2 regions of the Paenibacillus sp. JNUCC 35 genome follow, and region 2 is predicted to be linked to the other one. Evidence: riboswitches for the same ligand, from Rfam matches in the RefSeq annotation. Region 2 holds a riboswitch; the other holds the start of a gene.
What was found. Region 2 has a riboswitch for FMN ahead of AC2TF6_RS16020 (DMT family transporter). Riboswitches for the same ligand answer to the same signal wherever they lie in the genome.
Positions count from the first base shown of each region.

Region 1: another riboswitch for FMN. It lies ahead of ribD (bifunctional diaminohydroxyphosphoribosylaminopyrimidine deaminase/5-amino-6-(5-phosphoribosylamino)uracil reductase RibD); the one in region 2 lies ahead of AC2TF6_RS16020 (DMT family transporter).

Region 1 is NZ_CM177771.1:4,166,540-4,174,309, forward strand. It holds gene ribH (6,7-dimethyl-8-ribityllumazine synthase) at 1-56, opposite strand, end outside; gene AC2TF6_RS18705 (bifunctional 3,4-dihydroxy-2-butanone-4-phosphate synthase/GTP cyclohydrolase II) at 123-1,346, opposite strand; gene ribE (riboflavin synthase) at 1,386-2,054, opposite strand; gene ribD (bifunctional diaminohydroxyphosphoribosylaminopyrimidine deaminase/5-amino-6-(5-phosphoribosylamino)uracil reductase RibD) at 2,039-3,178, opposite strand; FMN riboswitch at 3,671-3,852, opposite strand; gene AC2TF6_RS18720 (hypothetical protein) at 4,159-4,422, shown strand; gene AC2TF6_RS18725 (peptidylprolyl isomerase) at 4,471-4,902, opposite strand; gene lysA (diaminopimelate decarboxylase) at 5,177-6,508, opposite strand; gene AC2TF6_RS18735 (spore germination protein) at 6,651-7,770, opposite strand, start outside.
Region 2 is NZ_CM177771.1:3,537,140-3,544,909, forward strand. It holds gene motA (flagellar motor stator protein MotA) at 1-706, shown strand, start outside; gene motB (flagellar motor protein MotB) at 699-1,499, shown strand; gene AC2TF6_RS16015 (DUF1835 domain-containing protein) at 1,712-2,764, opposite strand; gene AC2TF6_RS16020 (DMT family transporter) at 2,975-3,973, opposite strand; FMN riboswitch at 4,099-4,244, opposite strand; gene AC2TF6_RS16025 (DUF3139 domain-containing protein) at 5,240-5,575, shown strand; gene AC2TF6_RS16030 (hypothetical protein) at 5,672-6,271, shown strand; gene AC2TF6_RS16035 (OsmC family protein) at 6,910-7,353, shown strand.

The DNA.
Region 1 (7,770 bases), 630 kb from region 2:
ACGATGCCGTATCTCTGTCCTTGGGAAATCAGATGACCTTCATAATTTTTTACCACAATAACCGACTCCTTCTAGTATACAAATTGATGACGCAGATAAAAAGAGATTTTTAGAAAAAAGCATCAGTTTGGATCAAATTGGAGCAAATGACCGAGTTTTTCCTGCTTGGTATGCAGATATCTGGCATTATCTTCATTATGCGGCATCTGGATCGCGACTCTTTCGACGACCTCCAGTCCATAGCCTTCCAAACCTTTGATCTTGCGAGGATTGTTCGTAAGCAGGCGAATCTGCCGGATTCCGAGATCTTTCAGAATCTGGGCCCCTACTCCGTAGTCGCGCAGATCGGGAGCGAATCCCAGCTTGACGTTCGCTTCGACCGTATCGAGGCCTTCTTCCTGCAGCACGTAGGCCTTAAGCTTGTTGATCAGTCCGATGCCGCGCCCTTCCTGACGCATATAGAGCAGCACGCCCGCTCCTTCATCGTTTATCTGCTGCAGAGCGGCAGCGAGCTGGGGACCGCAGTCGCAGCGGTGGGAGTGGAACACATCTCCCGTCAGACACTCGGAATGCACGCGCACCAGCGTCGGGACCGAACCGTCGATATTCCCTTTGACAAGCGCAACATGCTCCTTCTGATCCAACTGGTTTGTATACGCGATGGCCTGGAACGTGCCGAAATCCGTCGGCAGCTTCGCCTCCACTTCGCGTTTGACCAGGTTTTCCTTTTCACTCCGGTAATGGATGAGGTCTTTGATCGTAATGATCTTCAGCCCGTGAATGCGGGCAACCTCCATCAGATCGGGGACCCGGGCCATCGTTCCGTCTTCTTTGATCACCTCGCAAATAACCGCCGCGGGATACGAGCCGCTCATGCGGGCCAGGTCGACGGCCGCTTCCGTATGACCCGCGCGGCGCAGGACGCCGCCCTTTTTCGCAATCAGGGGAAATACGTGCCCCGGCCTGCGGAAATGAAGCGGCTTCGCTTCCGGATCAATGAGGGCCCGGATCGTCCGGGAGCGCTCGTGGGCCGATATCCCCGTCGTCGTTTCCGCATGATCGACGGACACCGTAAAAGCCGTCCCGTGATAATCCGTATTGCGGGATACCATGGGAGGCAGGTCCAGTTCCTGCGCCCGTTCTTCCGTGATCGGGGTGCAGACGAGTCCGCGGCCTTCCTTGATCATGAAATTGATAACCTCGGGCGTCGTTTTGTCGGCCAGGGCAATGAAATCGCCTTCGTTCTCGCGGTCCTCGTCGTCCACGACGATAATGACCTTCCCTGCGGTCAGGTCGCTGACCGCTTCTTCGATCGAATGAAACGAATAGGTTTCTCTCTCTGTCATTTTGTTCCCTCCTTCAAAAAAATACCGTTCGGCTTACCGTCAGAAAAATCCGTTCTCCGCCAAAAACTTCTCGGTCAGCCCGCCCTGTCCGGCGCGGGAATGTGTCTTCCCGCTCGGACCCGTGCGGAGCAGTTTTTCAATATATTTCCCAAGCACGTCGCATTCGATGTTCACGCTGTCCCCGGGCTGTTTGTCCTGCAGAATCGTCTGGGCCAGGGTATGCGGAATGATTGAAACGGCAAACGTGCTGTCGGTCACGTCTATAAGCGTAAGCGAGATACCGTCGATCGTGATGGAACCGCCCGCGATCATGTAGCGGAGGACAGCATCGTCGTCCGGCTCCAGCCGGTAGACGACCGCATTCTCCTCCGGCGTTCTCGCCCGGATCCGGGCGGTGCCGTCCACGTGGCCCTGTACGAGATGGCCGCCGAAACGTCCGTTCGCCGGCATCGCCCGTTCCAGGTTGACGCGTGCTCCCGTCTGAAGCGAGGCCAGGTTCGTTTTGCGGTATGTCTCCGGCATGACATCGACGGAAAAGGTCTCCTTGTCATAAGCGACGACGGTCAGACAGACGCCGTTGACGGCTATACTGTCGCCGAGCTTTACATCTTCCAGCACCAGGCGTGCGCCGAGGGTCAGGACCATCGCCTGGCCCTGCTTGTGTATGCGGCGCATAACGCCGATTTCTTCGATTAATCCGGTAAACATGATGAACCCTCCTTCTCGGCGTACTGCGGGTAACCCGTGAGACAGACGTCTTCGCCGACGGTCTCGACGGTCATCCGCGCCAGCCGGATCGCCTCGCTCATGCGGCCGAATCCGGCGAACGACGCGTTGTCCGGCGCCTCCGGCCCGCCGCCGATCCATTTCGGGGCGAAAAACAGCACCGCCTTGTCCACCAGGCCGTTCTCCAGCATCGCCCCGCAGAGCCGTCCTCCGCCTTCCAGGAGGACGGAGGGCACCTCCCGCTCGCCCAGCAGCCGCATCGCGAGCGGGAGATCGACGTGCGGGCCGCTGCCGCACGCCAGCACTTCGGCGCCGAGGGCTTCAAGCTCTTCGCGCTTGGCGGGATCGGCGCCGGCGGTTGTCAGGATGAGCGTCGGCCGCTCATCCTGCTGCCGCAGCACCCGCGCGGACAGCGGCGTCCGGAGCTGCGAATCGACGACGATTCGCAGCGGATGGAGCGCCGGCACGGACAGCCGGGTGGTCAGCTCGGGATCATCGGCAAGCACGGTGCCGATGCCGACCATGATCGCGGCGTGGCGGTGCCGCATCGCGTGGACGAGCTCGCGGGCGGGCGCGCCGGTGATCCACTTGCTGTCGCCGGTTTTGGCGGCGATCTTGCCGTCAAGCGTACTCGCGGATTTCATCGTGACGAAGGGCAGGCGCGTCACGATGAATTTGTTGAACGCCTCGTTCAAGGCGTTCGCCTCGTCCGCGAGCAGACCGGCCTCCACATCGATGCCCCGGCTCCGCAGTCTCGCGATCCCCGATCCCGCCACGAGCGGGTTCGGGTCTACGGTCGCGACGACGACCCGGCGGATGCCGCTCTCGATGAGCCGGTCGCTGCACGGCGGCGTCTTGCCGTAATGGCTGCACGGCTCCAGCGTGACGTAAGCCGTGGCGCCTTCAGCTTCGCGGCCGGCCATCTTCAGCGCGTGCACTTCCGCGTGGCCCTCTCCCCGCTTCAGATGGGCGCCCATGCCGACGATGCGGCCGTCTTTGACGACGACGCAGCCGACGACGGGATTGATGCCCGTCTGTCCGAGCGCCGCCTGGGCCATTTGCAGCGCCAGGCGCATGTAACTTTCGTCCTGTAAAGGTTGAAACATGAGCGGTCTCCTTTCCGGGAAGGGAATTGGCTCTTCCCTCTTTTCTGCCTCAGCAGCGTTCCGGCTTGGTTCGTTCTGTGTGTAGTCTCTCCCGCATCGGCCAAAATGTTGAACCTGAAAAAGCCCCTGTCCGTTTCGGACAAGGGCGGTTTATGGAATAGCAAGAACGCGCGTGAAGCCAGTCTGCGGGTACGGGAAAGTACCTCCGATCCCCTTAATAAGGGAACGGATACGGGATTCTCCGGCAGGTATGCCAAAGAAACGTGCTGCTACCACACATTTCGGATCTTGCTTGCAGAAAGGACGTTATCGGAAATAACGGCAGTGGAAAGATAGCACAAGCTAAGGCCTCGATGGCCCGCCGTCCGGTCTCGCCGCTGCGTATGAACTTTAGAGCACAAATAAGCCGGCCAACCCAGGCCGCGTATGTACCTAAAAAAGCCCTTTCTGCGCGAATGCAGGTAAAGCTGCGTATGCAGACTGAATCGTTTCGTTCTCCTTCTCCCATCCAGACTTTAACTGTCGGTCTCGGACTCTCACCAAGTCAGCCGGGTTGTCCTGCGTTCGAACGCTTAAAAACAGACAAGCCGGGTCACGGACTGAGCTGCAGACCGGATAACCGGTACTGCGGCAACACCGCCGGTAGGGACTTTCACCCCGCCCCGAAGGATTGATTCAATCTTATTCGATTGTTGACTGAATAGTACCATTGTCATTTCCAAATTGCAAGTGTCAAGTTGACTAGTCCGGTCGGAAAACGGTATAAGCAGGGCCGAATCGGGGAAAGGCTGGATAAGTCTGTCCTATGGATGTCATGCGAAAAAAAGCGGAACGGGTCTCACATCAAGGAAGGATGCTTATGTCCCGTACCTAAATGGAGATTGCGGCGGAAGGACAGAAGGGTATTCCACCATCCGGATATTTAAGCAAGTGCCCGGAAAACCCGGACGATCATCTTATACGAAAGGGAAGCCGAATAAATGAAAAGGAACACAGACTTTACCCGAAAGGGCCTGAAGGCGGCCAAAAACACGGCGGCTGTCGGCTTTGCAAACCTATATCATGGCCATTCTGACGCGATCCCCGTTATTGTGCGCGGCCGTGTACTCCATGAGGGATTGGCAGCCTGCGGATGGGATAAAGCGCGGCTCTGGGACGAACTCGGTAAAGCCGGCGTGGATTCTCTGCTGGATGTTGCGTACGCGGAAATACGCCGCGATGCCCTGAACCTGAAAAGCCCCTGATCAGCCGCTTTCTTACAGCGGTTGTCCAGGGGCTTTTGGGTTCATTCCTTACACTTCGACGATTTCAACTTTCTCCATCGTGTCGCGGCCTTTGAACGCGTCCACATATTCCATGCCTTTGGTTACTTTGCCGAAAACCGTGTGCTGGCCGTCAAGATGAGGCTGCGGCTGGTAGCAGATGTAGAACTGGCTGCCGCCCGTGTTGCGTCCGGCGTGAGCCATTGCAAGCGTTCCGCGCTCGTGTTTGTTCGGGTTGATTTCGCAGTCGATCGTGTATCCGGGACCGCCGGTGCCGGTGCCTTGAGGGCAGCCGCCTTGGGCTACGAAGCCCGGAATAACGCGGTGGAAATTGAGTCCGTTGTAGAAACCGGAATTAGCCAGTTTCTCGAAGTTTGCCACTGTGTTCGGGGCATCCTTTTCAAAGAGGTCGATCAGCACTTCGCCGCCGCCTGCCATTGTGATTTTCGCTTGTTTTGCCATGTGGGACACTCTCCTTTTATGTATCGGTTCCTGCTTAGATTGCGGGGTACATGATTGTGAAAGCAATCTCTTTCATTGTACTCCATATTGGATGGATGTACAAATAAGCGTCACTTTTACGAGTCAGGTTCGTCCGTCTGTTAACGGGAACCGTTCACTATCTTTCGCTGCGCTGCAGCACTTTCCAAGCGTATAGAGTAAAAAAACAAACCGGAGGGAGTCCTCCGGCTTGTTTGGCCGTTATCGGGACGTTATGCCCGTCTATGGATGAAAATCAGCGGACCGGCTGAATTTGTTTCATCCGTTCCGGCACGACATCGTTGCGGACCAGATCTTCGTACGTTTCCCGTTTGACCGCCATGTCGGCCATTCCGTCTTTTACGAAAACGACGGCGGGTCTGCGAATCCGGTTGTAGTTGCTGGCCATGGAGTAATTGTACGCTCCCGTACTGGCAACGGCCAGTATATCACCCGTCTCGACGAGAGGAAGCTCCACGTCCCAGATCAGCATATCGCCGCTTTCGCAGCACTTGCCCGCGATGGAGACCGTCTCCTGAGACGGCTCCGAAGCCCGGTTCGCCAGCATCGCTTCGTACTGGGACTGGTAAAGGGCCGGGCGGGGATTATCCGTCATGCCCCCGTCTACGGAAACATATTTGCGAACGCCGGGAATATCCTTGTTCGTTCCTACGGTGTACAAAGTCGTTCCGGCATCGCCGACGATACTCCGGCCCGGTTCGATCCAGATCTCCGGCATCGGATAAGAAACGGCCTCGAAGCGGGTTTTGACCGCTTCCGCGATCGCTTCGACATAGGTCGACATCGGCAGAGGCGTGTCGCCTTCCACATAGCGGATTCCGAAGCCGCCGCCCAGGTTGATGACCGAGAAAACCACGTTCAGCTCATCCCGTACCTGCGAGGCGAACTGGGCCACCTTCTCGGCTGCCACCCGGAAACCTTCGACCTCGAAAATTTGCGATCCGATATGGGAATGAACGCCGAGCAGGAGCAGATGATTCGCCTCGGCGGATTCTTTGACCGCTTCGAAAGCGGCCCCGTTCCCGAGGTCGAATCCGAACTTCGAATCGATCTGGCCGGTGGAAATATATTCGTGCGTATGGGCTTCGACGCCCGGTGTTATTCTCAGCAGAATCGGTACGCGCTTGCCTTTCGAACCCGCAATCGCATCCAGCATGCGGAGCTCCGTGAAGTTATCGACGACGAAACAGCCGATTCCGGCGTCAAGCGCCATTTCGATCTCGGCCGGCGTCTTGTTGTTGCCGTGGAAGTGTATGCGCTCGGGAGGAAAACCCGCCTGAAGGGCCGTAAACAGCTCCCCGTCGGATACGACGTCCAGGGACAGTCCTTCCTCCGCTACGATGCGGCACATCGCCATGACACAGAATGCTTTGCTTGCGTAAGCAACCTGAAATTTTAATCCGGACGCCTGAAAAGCATCGACAAACTCGCGGCAGCGCCTGCGCACGAGCGCCTCATCCACAACATATAACGGTGTTCCATAGCGGGCGGCCAGTTCCGTGGTATCCACACCGCCGACTTCCAAATGGCCTAGAGCGTTAACTCGGCTTGTTCCATGAAGATGCATCGTCCGTTTCCCCTCTTCGTTATCCGTATCCATGACTGCTTCCGTCTTGTTTCTCCATTACATTATTAACTAAAGTAACACAATGTCACTTAGCTGACAATACAACTTTCACGGAAGCGGACAAGCCGGATAGGACGCGCTGTCATTCGGGCGCGGGCTGACGGGTCCCGTCTTTGGAACGCGTGATGCTGAGCCTTGTTTTGTGCGTCAGAACCGGCAGACGGAACAAGATGTTCAGCAGCCCCATCGCATTGAACGGAAGGAAAGGCCACATGTACGGAGCCGTGTGCGAACGCTGGAGGGACAGGAACATCAGCCATACCGTAGTTGCGATGACGAAACCCGGAACTTTGAAGAGCGCCACCGAAAACAGCAGGATAAGCCGGACGATCCGGTTGGCTAAACTCAGCTCGTAGCTGGGTGTGGCGAACATGCCGATCGTCGCGATTGAAATGTAGAATATAATCTCATTCGTGAACAGCCCCGTTTTAACGGCAATGTCTCCGATGAGAATGGCCGCGACCAGCCCCATGGCAACGGATAAAGGCGTCGGCGTATGAACGGAAGCCATCCGCATCAGATCGATCCCGAGTTCGGCCAGAAGAAACTGGATGAGAACCGGGATTTTGCCCGGATTTTGCGGTCCGATAAACTCCAGGCCGGTCGGTTTGAGACCGGGTTCTAATACCATCAGGTACCAAAGCGGCAAAAGAAACAGCGAAGCCAATATTCCCAGAAAACGGACCCAGCGCAGATAGGAACCGATAATCGGAAGCTGCCGATACTCTTCCGCATGCTGCAGATGATGGAAGAACGTCGACGGCATGATCATGACACTCGGCGAAGTATCGGACATCAAAATAACGTGCCCCTCCAGCAGATGGGCGGACGCCACATCGGGCCTCTCCGTGTAGCGAACCAGCGGATACGGGTTCCAGCCTTTCGCTACGATTGCCTCCTCCAGTTGCTTCTCGGCCAGCGGAATTCCGTCAAGATCCACGTTCTTGACTTTGTCACGGATGGCCTCAACCAGCTTCGGATTCGCGATATCGTCGATATAGCCGATGCAGATATCGGTGCTGGTCCGCTTCCCCACCTGCATAATTTCGGCCCGCAGCTTCGGGTCGCGGACCCTTCTTCTCACAAGCGCCACGTTCGTCATCAGCGTTTCCACGAATCCGTCCCTTGAGCCGCGCACGACTCTTTCGAGGTCAGGCTCTTCTGTCGAACGGACGGGGAAGTTTTTGGCGTCGACGACGAGC
Region 2 (7,770 bases):
CAACCCCGCCGCTCTGCTCATTATTTTCGTCGGGACGGCGGCCACTCTTTTTATCGGATTTTCGGGCGAAGAACTTAAAAATTTTCCTAAATTGTTGAAAATCGTTTTCACCGAGCAAAAGCTTATGCCCAAAAAAGACCTCATTAATATGGTGGCGGACTGGACAGCTCTTACCCGCCGCGAAGGCCTCCTTTCTCTCGAAGAAAAAGTGAACGAAATTGACGATCCCTTCCTTAAAAGCGGAATGCGGATGATTATCGACGCCAATGATCAGGACTTCGTACGCGAAGTGTTGATGGAAGATATTGCGGCTATGGAAGATCGGCACCGGAACGGCGCTCAAATCTTTACGCAGGCGGGAACGTACGCCCCTACTCTGGGGGTATTGGGAGCGGTTGTCGGCTTGATCGCGGCGCTGAGCAACCTGAACGAAATCGAGAAGCTCGGCCATCTGATCTCCGCGGCTTTCGTCGCGACTCTTCTCGGTATTTTTTCCGGTTACGTTCTCTGGCATCCCATCGCCAATAAACTGAAACAGAAATCCAAAAAAGAAGTCATGCTGAAGCTGATGATGGTGGAAGGACTCCTATCCATTCAGGCCGGTATTTCTTCTTCCGCCGTCAAACAGAAGCTGCTCGTATTCGTCCCAAGCTCCCAGCGTGAAGACGAGGACTCCTCGAAACAATCGGGTATGGACGATGAGTAAAAAGCACAGGAAAGAACATCATGAGGAGCATCTGGATGAGTCCTGGCTCATCCCTTATGCCGACCTTCTGACGCTTCTGCTGGCCCTGTTCATTATTTTGTTCGCTTCCAGCCAGGTGGACTCGAAAAAATACGACAGTATTATGCGGGCTTTGAACTCCGCTTTTACCGGGGGAACCGGGACGTTCGAAACTTCCGCCAAAATCCCATTGAACCGGGACACCAGTACCGCACTCAAGCAGCATGACAACCCGAACCCGTCGGAAAGCGACGCGCTGCAAAAGCAGTATGAGGCCGAGCAGGCCGATCTCGAGAAGCTTAAACAGAAGCTCGATCAATACATCACGGACAACAAGCTGGGCTCCGAGCTGACTACGACCCTGAACGACGATCAGTTAATGATCACGATCCAGGATAAAGCGCTGTTCGCCTCCGGGTCTGCCGTAATCAAACCGGAATCGCGCCTTCTGGCCCAGGCCATGACCGATATGCTGAGCCAATATCCGAAATACCGGATCGAAGTGGCCGGACATGCCGACAATGTGCCGATCAGCAACAAGGAGTTTGATTCGAACTGGGATTTAAGCTCCAAGCGGGCCCTGAATTTCATGAAAATTTTGCTTGAAAATAAAGCCATCGACCCGAGCCGATTCCGCTCGATCGGATACGGCGAGTACCGGCCGGTGGATTCAAACGGCACGTCCGAAGGCCGGTCCAAAAACCGCCGCGTCGAGGTAAGCATTATGCGCGGCATCAAAGCGTCGGATGTGAAAAAAACCGCCGCGGGCGAGTAGCACTCAAAAAAAGCAGGTTCCCGATTGATGAGGGGAACCTGCTTTTTTTGAGTGCCGAAGGGCGTTGTCGGGGTTTGGCCTCCGGCGATGCAGAGCCGGCTCAGCACGCCCGGCATTTTAGCGTGCTAGTGTGATTTCGAATCGCGCGCGCTTTCTTTTTGCATTCGGGGAGCCTTTAACGGACAACTGCCGCGAACTGCTTTTTCTGCCTATCAGGATGATTCGGCCAGCGCCACTTTATACGACTGCATGGCAGCCGGCACACCTTTAAACCTTAGCCGTCCATCGCTAATCAACGTCCACAGCCGCCGGTATTCGATGAACTCCAACATAACGGCGCCGCCCCAGCTCTCCAGCGCTTCCATAATCACCCGGCTGGCCGGGATGAATTCCTCCTCGTCATCGCTGCCGCCACGCTGCATTTGACCGACAAGAGCTGCGAGCGTCTCGTCGTAACTGTCTTCGGGAGCCGCTACTATTTTGCCGTCCGACCAGATATGAAGCTTCGCATCGGAAGCCGACAGCTCTTCCCATTCCCGGACGTACTCTTGCCTTGCTTGCTCCGATAAAGGCTGCTTTCGCTTTTCATGCAGCCGCACGATTTCTTCAATCGCTTCTATGGAAAGAAAGCCGAATGCGTAAGAATGCGGCACCGGATCGAAACGAGCGGCTATCCCTTCATACAGCTGCGAAACATGGCCGATATAGACGTTATTCGGAGCATCGCGAAGGACAGACAGGGCAAGACGCATCCCGATCTGCTCGTGGGCGTGATTACCGGTCCAGATTGTAATGTCCTTATCGGCGGGTAAGCTGCGCATAGTCTCCAGAATGGTATCTGAACCGTGCCGGATCCCTGTTAGCTGGGCGTGTCCATACCCTTTGAAACGTTCGGACATCCATTCCAGCCGGAACTTCCGCCCTTCCTCCGTCTCCAGTTCCCGGATCGGCCCTTCGGAAAAACAATCGTTGAACGCCAGGATCTCGCTTTCCTTCCTCCTGCTCAGGCTGCTGAGCGCAGATTTCAAAGCTCCCGCTTCGGACAGTCCCATCACAATGTGGACATGGCCTGCTCTTCCCTCGTTCTCCGCCCGTTTTCGGGCCAAGTGTCCATTCCATATCTCTAAAATTTGTTTTTGAAGGGCATGTTCTTTCTCCAACAGCTCGTCGTAACGCTGTGCTTGCTCCAGCATTTGCAGCAGCAGGCCCTTGGCTTCATTGGGATGAAGGGCATGAATCTCGTCAAGCATAGCCGGGCGCTTCATTTCCGTACACCTCACTTAGCGGGATTATGTAAAATAATGGTATTGTGTTTATTTTAGCATAGCATCCTTCCGGAAATCCGGCTATACTCTCCCGCACACCTGTCTGAGGTTCAACTAAAGTCAATTCTTTCGCTCCCTGCAAGTGGAGTTCCGCTTTCGGTGGATATAAAAAAAGACCGCCGATTAGGCAGTCTTTGGGATGCGTTGCAATTAAACGGTCGAAGCGTCTAGCTTTTCGTTGGCGCCGGACGCGGCGGCTTTACTTTCCGGGGTGCGTCCCATAAACCACAACGTGGACCAGATCAGAAGGAAGCCGGCCAGCTGTCCGATTGTCAGGGCCTGATCGAATACGAGCCAGTTGATCAGAACACCGACGGCCGGGAAGGACAACTCCGCGATCGTCGCGAGAAACGCCTTGGTCGAGGACAACCCTTTATAGTAGAGCAGCATGCTGATCAGCCCCGGGAAAAACGCCTGGAACAGCAAGTTCACAACAATGAGCGCCCACTCGCCCGTTCCTTTATGAAGCTGCCAGGCGTCCCCGCTCGCCATCAGCACGATAAACAGCAGCGGAATGGCCAGTAAAAACCGGAGCGAAGTTACGATCGGGAAATCGAGATTTTTTTGCAGCAAATATTTGCCCATGACCGTGGACCCGCCCCAGAGAATTGCGGCCAGAATCGACAGCAGACAGCTCATGGTGCCCAGATCTTTGAGCCCCAGCGACGGGGATTGAAACCCGAACGTCAGCAAATACGTGCCCCCAAGTGCGAAAAAGATGTATTTAAAAAATCGGGCCGGCAGAGCTTCTTTCAGCAGTACGCGCGCCAAGGTAATTGCGAATAAGGGTTGAAGCTTTTGTAAAAGCAGCACGGCATTCGCGCTCCCATGAGCAAACGCCGACGTGAACAAAATCGTGGCGATTGCCGATCCGCCCCATGAAATGAACAGCAGCGCGCCGATGACAGCCAGCGTCAGCTTCCCGGTCAGTTGTTCGCGGTACCGGATCAGGACCGGAAGCGCGTAGCAGGCGAGCAGCAGGTGTTCGATGAACACGATCTGCGCCGATGTTAAGCTTTTCAGCAGCAGGATGCGGAAAAGCGGATCGAGTCCCCACAAAGTGGCGCCCAGCGCGACATACCAGATGCCGTTGATCCCTTTTCCTTTCGTTAATGCGGACTTTCCGTTAAGACCTAAAGCATTCTCCAATTCAAAAACCCCCTGTGGAATGTTTTGAATTGAACCTTCCGAAAAGAGACGATGCCCCCGCTGGAAGTTCAACGGGGGCATCGACAAACAGACTTCATTAAAATGAAAATTTTAATGAAGCTGCTTTTCACCTTCTCCCATCCGGACTTTACCGTCGGCCTTGGAGTCGCACCAAGTCAGTCCCGGCCGTAAAAGCCGGGAGTCGCGGGCTTAGGGTACTTGCGTACCCATCACCGCCGGTTGGGACTTTCACCCTACCCCGAAGGTTCAATATTCAATTTCGTATGTTTTTTGGGTGGCCTTTAGCAGTCGTTTCGTTACCCGAAACCCTTGATACCACTAGGTTTGTAGCAAATCTTCGTTTCCGTTGATGATCTGGCGTTACCTCTGATATCATCCCGTTTCAGAACAAAATCCTACCAAAAACCTGCCGAAAAAACACTTAACTGTAATTGAAATATTAACACTCTAAATTAAAAAAAGCAAGGGCTTATGCCCTGCTTTCTTTGCCTTCTAACCAATTGAAAATCACGTCTCTAGATGCGTTTATCATAGCTGTTTTACCTACCCGTCTTACTGGAAACGGAGGTTTCTAAAATTAGTATTCGTTCCTTCTTCCAAAGCCTAGAACCTGAATAATTTGTTCTACTGTTAAAACTAGAGGCAGATCTGCTTTGTTGATATTAAATTTTAGATTTTTATTTTCCATGTGTATCTTCTTTTAGCATCTTAGCACAAAATATAACACGCGCTATCGACCCGTCCTTTTTATATTTGGCTGTTCCCATTTTTGTACAACTTTAAATCCGCGACGTTCATTATCGTGTATCGCTTGATTTAACTGCTCTCTTTCTTTTACTTTTTTATGAAACAACTTGTGATCCATTCTTCGAATTGATCTTCTATCTTAACCCATTTGCCATCAAAAACAAAAATACTTCATTTCTAGTTCTCTTGCCAATCTTAAATACTGAATTAAACTTAGTGGTAGAATCCATAACCATGCTTGTTGTTGGATTGCTAAGTTCGTTGTGAAGATGATAAACGGTGTAGTTATCTTTCAGTAAAATCGCCTTCATGTATCGCATATTTTCATTTATATAAATAGCCGTTCATCAATTTATCTTTTCATTAACCAATATAGAACTTTACATATTTTACTATATATAGTATATTGATTGCGTTTCAATAATCATCTCTAAGCCCTGTGAGTGCGTTTCACAAGGCTCCCTCTATTCGAATTTTTATTCTTTTACACCAAGGAGAGTGAAAACTATTCGTAAAATTTGGCTTATTGTGTTATTTGTCTTAATGTTGGCTATAGGTTTTTTTATTGGAGATTATTACGGAAGTGAAATAAAAATCAACACTGCAATCAGTCAATCTCTTGAAAAAAGAACAGTAGAGCATCTTAAAACCAAGGGTTTTGAAGCAAAGGACTACACATTCAAAACAGTTAAGGCGCAAAAATTTGTTGGTATTAATGATTACGCAGTTGCGGTTCAATTTAAGGATGAACCTGAAAACACTTATTACTATAGTGAAGATACAGATGGAAAGATATATCAATCAAGCAGAAATGGACAGAAGCATATTGAGTAATAATTAAAAGGTAAATACAAGCATGTTTGACTCAATTATATTAATATGGTAAATTTATCTAGTTGGCCAGCGAATAAGATATGTGGGAGAGTTAGAATGTCTAAAAATATTTCAAAAATACTATCTCTAGTAATGGCACTGATTTTTATTTTTCCTGTTACTATATTTGCAAACGAGTCCACTTCTGACAATACAGTTTACTCTGTTCCTCCTGGTGGTGGACGTGTTTATCCTGGAACCAGTGTTAGTGTAATTCCTGGAGACGTTTTGGTTACAAATGATACTCGTAGTTCTGGACTACACGGGCACGCAGCTATTGTAGGCGACTGGGATGGTGTAACGGTTAGCATTGAAGGCTCGGGTTACAATCCAGGACTTACATCTTTAGACGATTGGTTTAAGAAGCGCCCTAATACTAAAGTAATGCGATGGACAGGTGCTTCCTCTCAGGCTATTAATGCTGGGTTTTGGGCAAAGAGCTATGTAAGCACTCATCCAAACGCAACGTTCAGCCTAGTCAATACGTTAGGAGATCAAGATAAAGTTTATTGTTCAAAGATACCTTGGATGGCTTTTTATTATGGTTCTAATATAGCTATAGATGGTCATAGTTATATTGCCAATATGGTATACAGCCCGTATGCCTGGCTATCTGCTAGTAAAATGAGTGCGGTTGCTACAATTGGTGCTATGTAAATACAATAAAGACTTTAACGCCCTCAAATAGAGGGCTTTCTTCATATCTTCGTACAATAAAACCATAGTTTTATTGTCTAAATATTAGTTCGACCAAACAGCCTGTATTTCATTCGAACTTATATAGTGTCACATCATAATCAATGAAAACTTCCTCAATGATTTGTCCTACTATATCCCAATCTCCACCAGCTAAGCCGCAACCAATATTGTACGGCAGAGCAATCGACTGATCCGATTTCATCGCTAAAGACTTTAATTCGTTTAATGCTCCACGCAATGCAATATAGTCCGTATGTCTTTTTTGAACTCCATATCCATATTGTCCAAATAAATTAGCAATGCATTTTTCATTCTTTGTTGGTACGATCTGACAACGACCTAATAACTCCCCTTTGTTACTACATGATAGTTTATATTGTTTAAAAGCCTCTGGGTAGTCACGTTTTTGTAATTATTTTTTCTACTGTAATTAACCTAATCTATTCTCAATTACATATACATAATGCATCAATTTATTAATTCATCAAAAACTTTAAAAGTAACATTTTATTGTATGAGTGCATTCAAAACAACACTATAAAAGCCGTATATGGTATTATTATCTTGAATCTTTTTAATCCAAAGGAGTGAGTAAAATAGCTACTACAACATTTAAGGCATCGGCACACTTGCAAGAAGGTGTAGTTGTAAAAGTTAGTTCAAGAAATTTTGAGTTTACTATTGACGAACCTAAAAGTCTGGGAGGAACGGACACTGGGATGAATCCAGTTGAAGTGTTACTTGGTTCATTAGGTGCGTGTCAATCAATTGTAGCCAGAGTATATGCTAAAAAGTTTAATATAAATCTTGAAGACTTTCGAGTAGAAGTCGAAGGTGATTTGGATTTGGATGGATTCTTTAAGAAGGCAGATGTTCGTCCAGGATACTCTGACATTCGTTACACTTTTTATATCAAAACAGATGCGCCTAGAGAACGAGTTGAGGAATTCGTTAAGTTCGTAGAAGAAACTTGCCCTGTAGGAGATACAATTGCAAACTTGGTCAATCTCAAATTAAACGGTATTGTAATCGAAAATTAATCTTAAGATACATTTACTTAGCACCCAGTTTGGGTGTTTTTGTTTCCTGTCTATTCTATAAAATTAAAATTTCGTAGTGATCTATTAGTTTCCGTAATAAGATACAACTTCGCCCGTTACGCTGTCATGATGCGTTATAATAACATAGCCAATCTTTTCGGGCTCTTTTTTGAATGACTGAATTCTGTATTGAGCACAAGGTTCTATTCAATCTGTCCGACATTATTTCACCTCTTTTAATTGCTTCTTCGGGAATCCAAACTTCACATTTGATCCTGTGGCAACCCTTGCTCTTTCCTTTTTGAGTAGGAGCATGCATAGACATATTTCCACTCGACGGAATAACTACTAGCGCATTATCCTGGCGCCGCTCCACCATTACCTCCGATAATTGTTTACTCACTCGATGCATCAAGC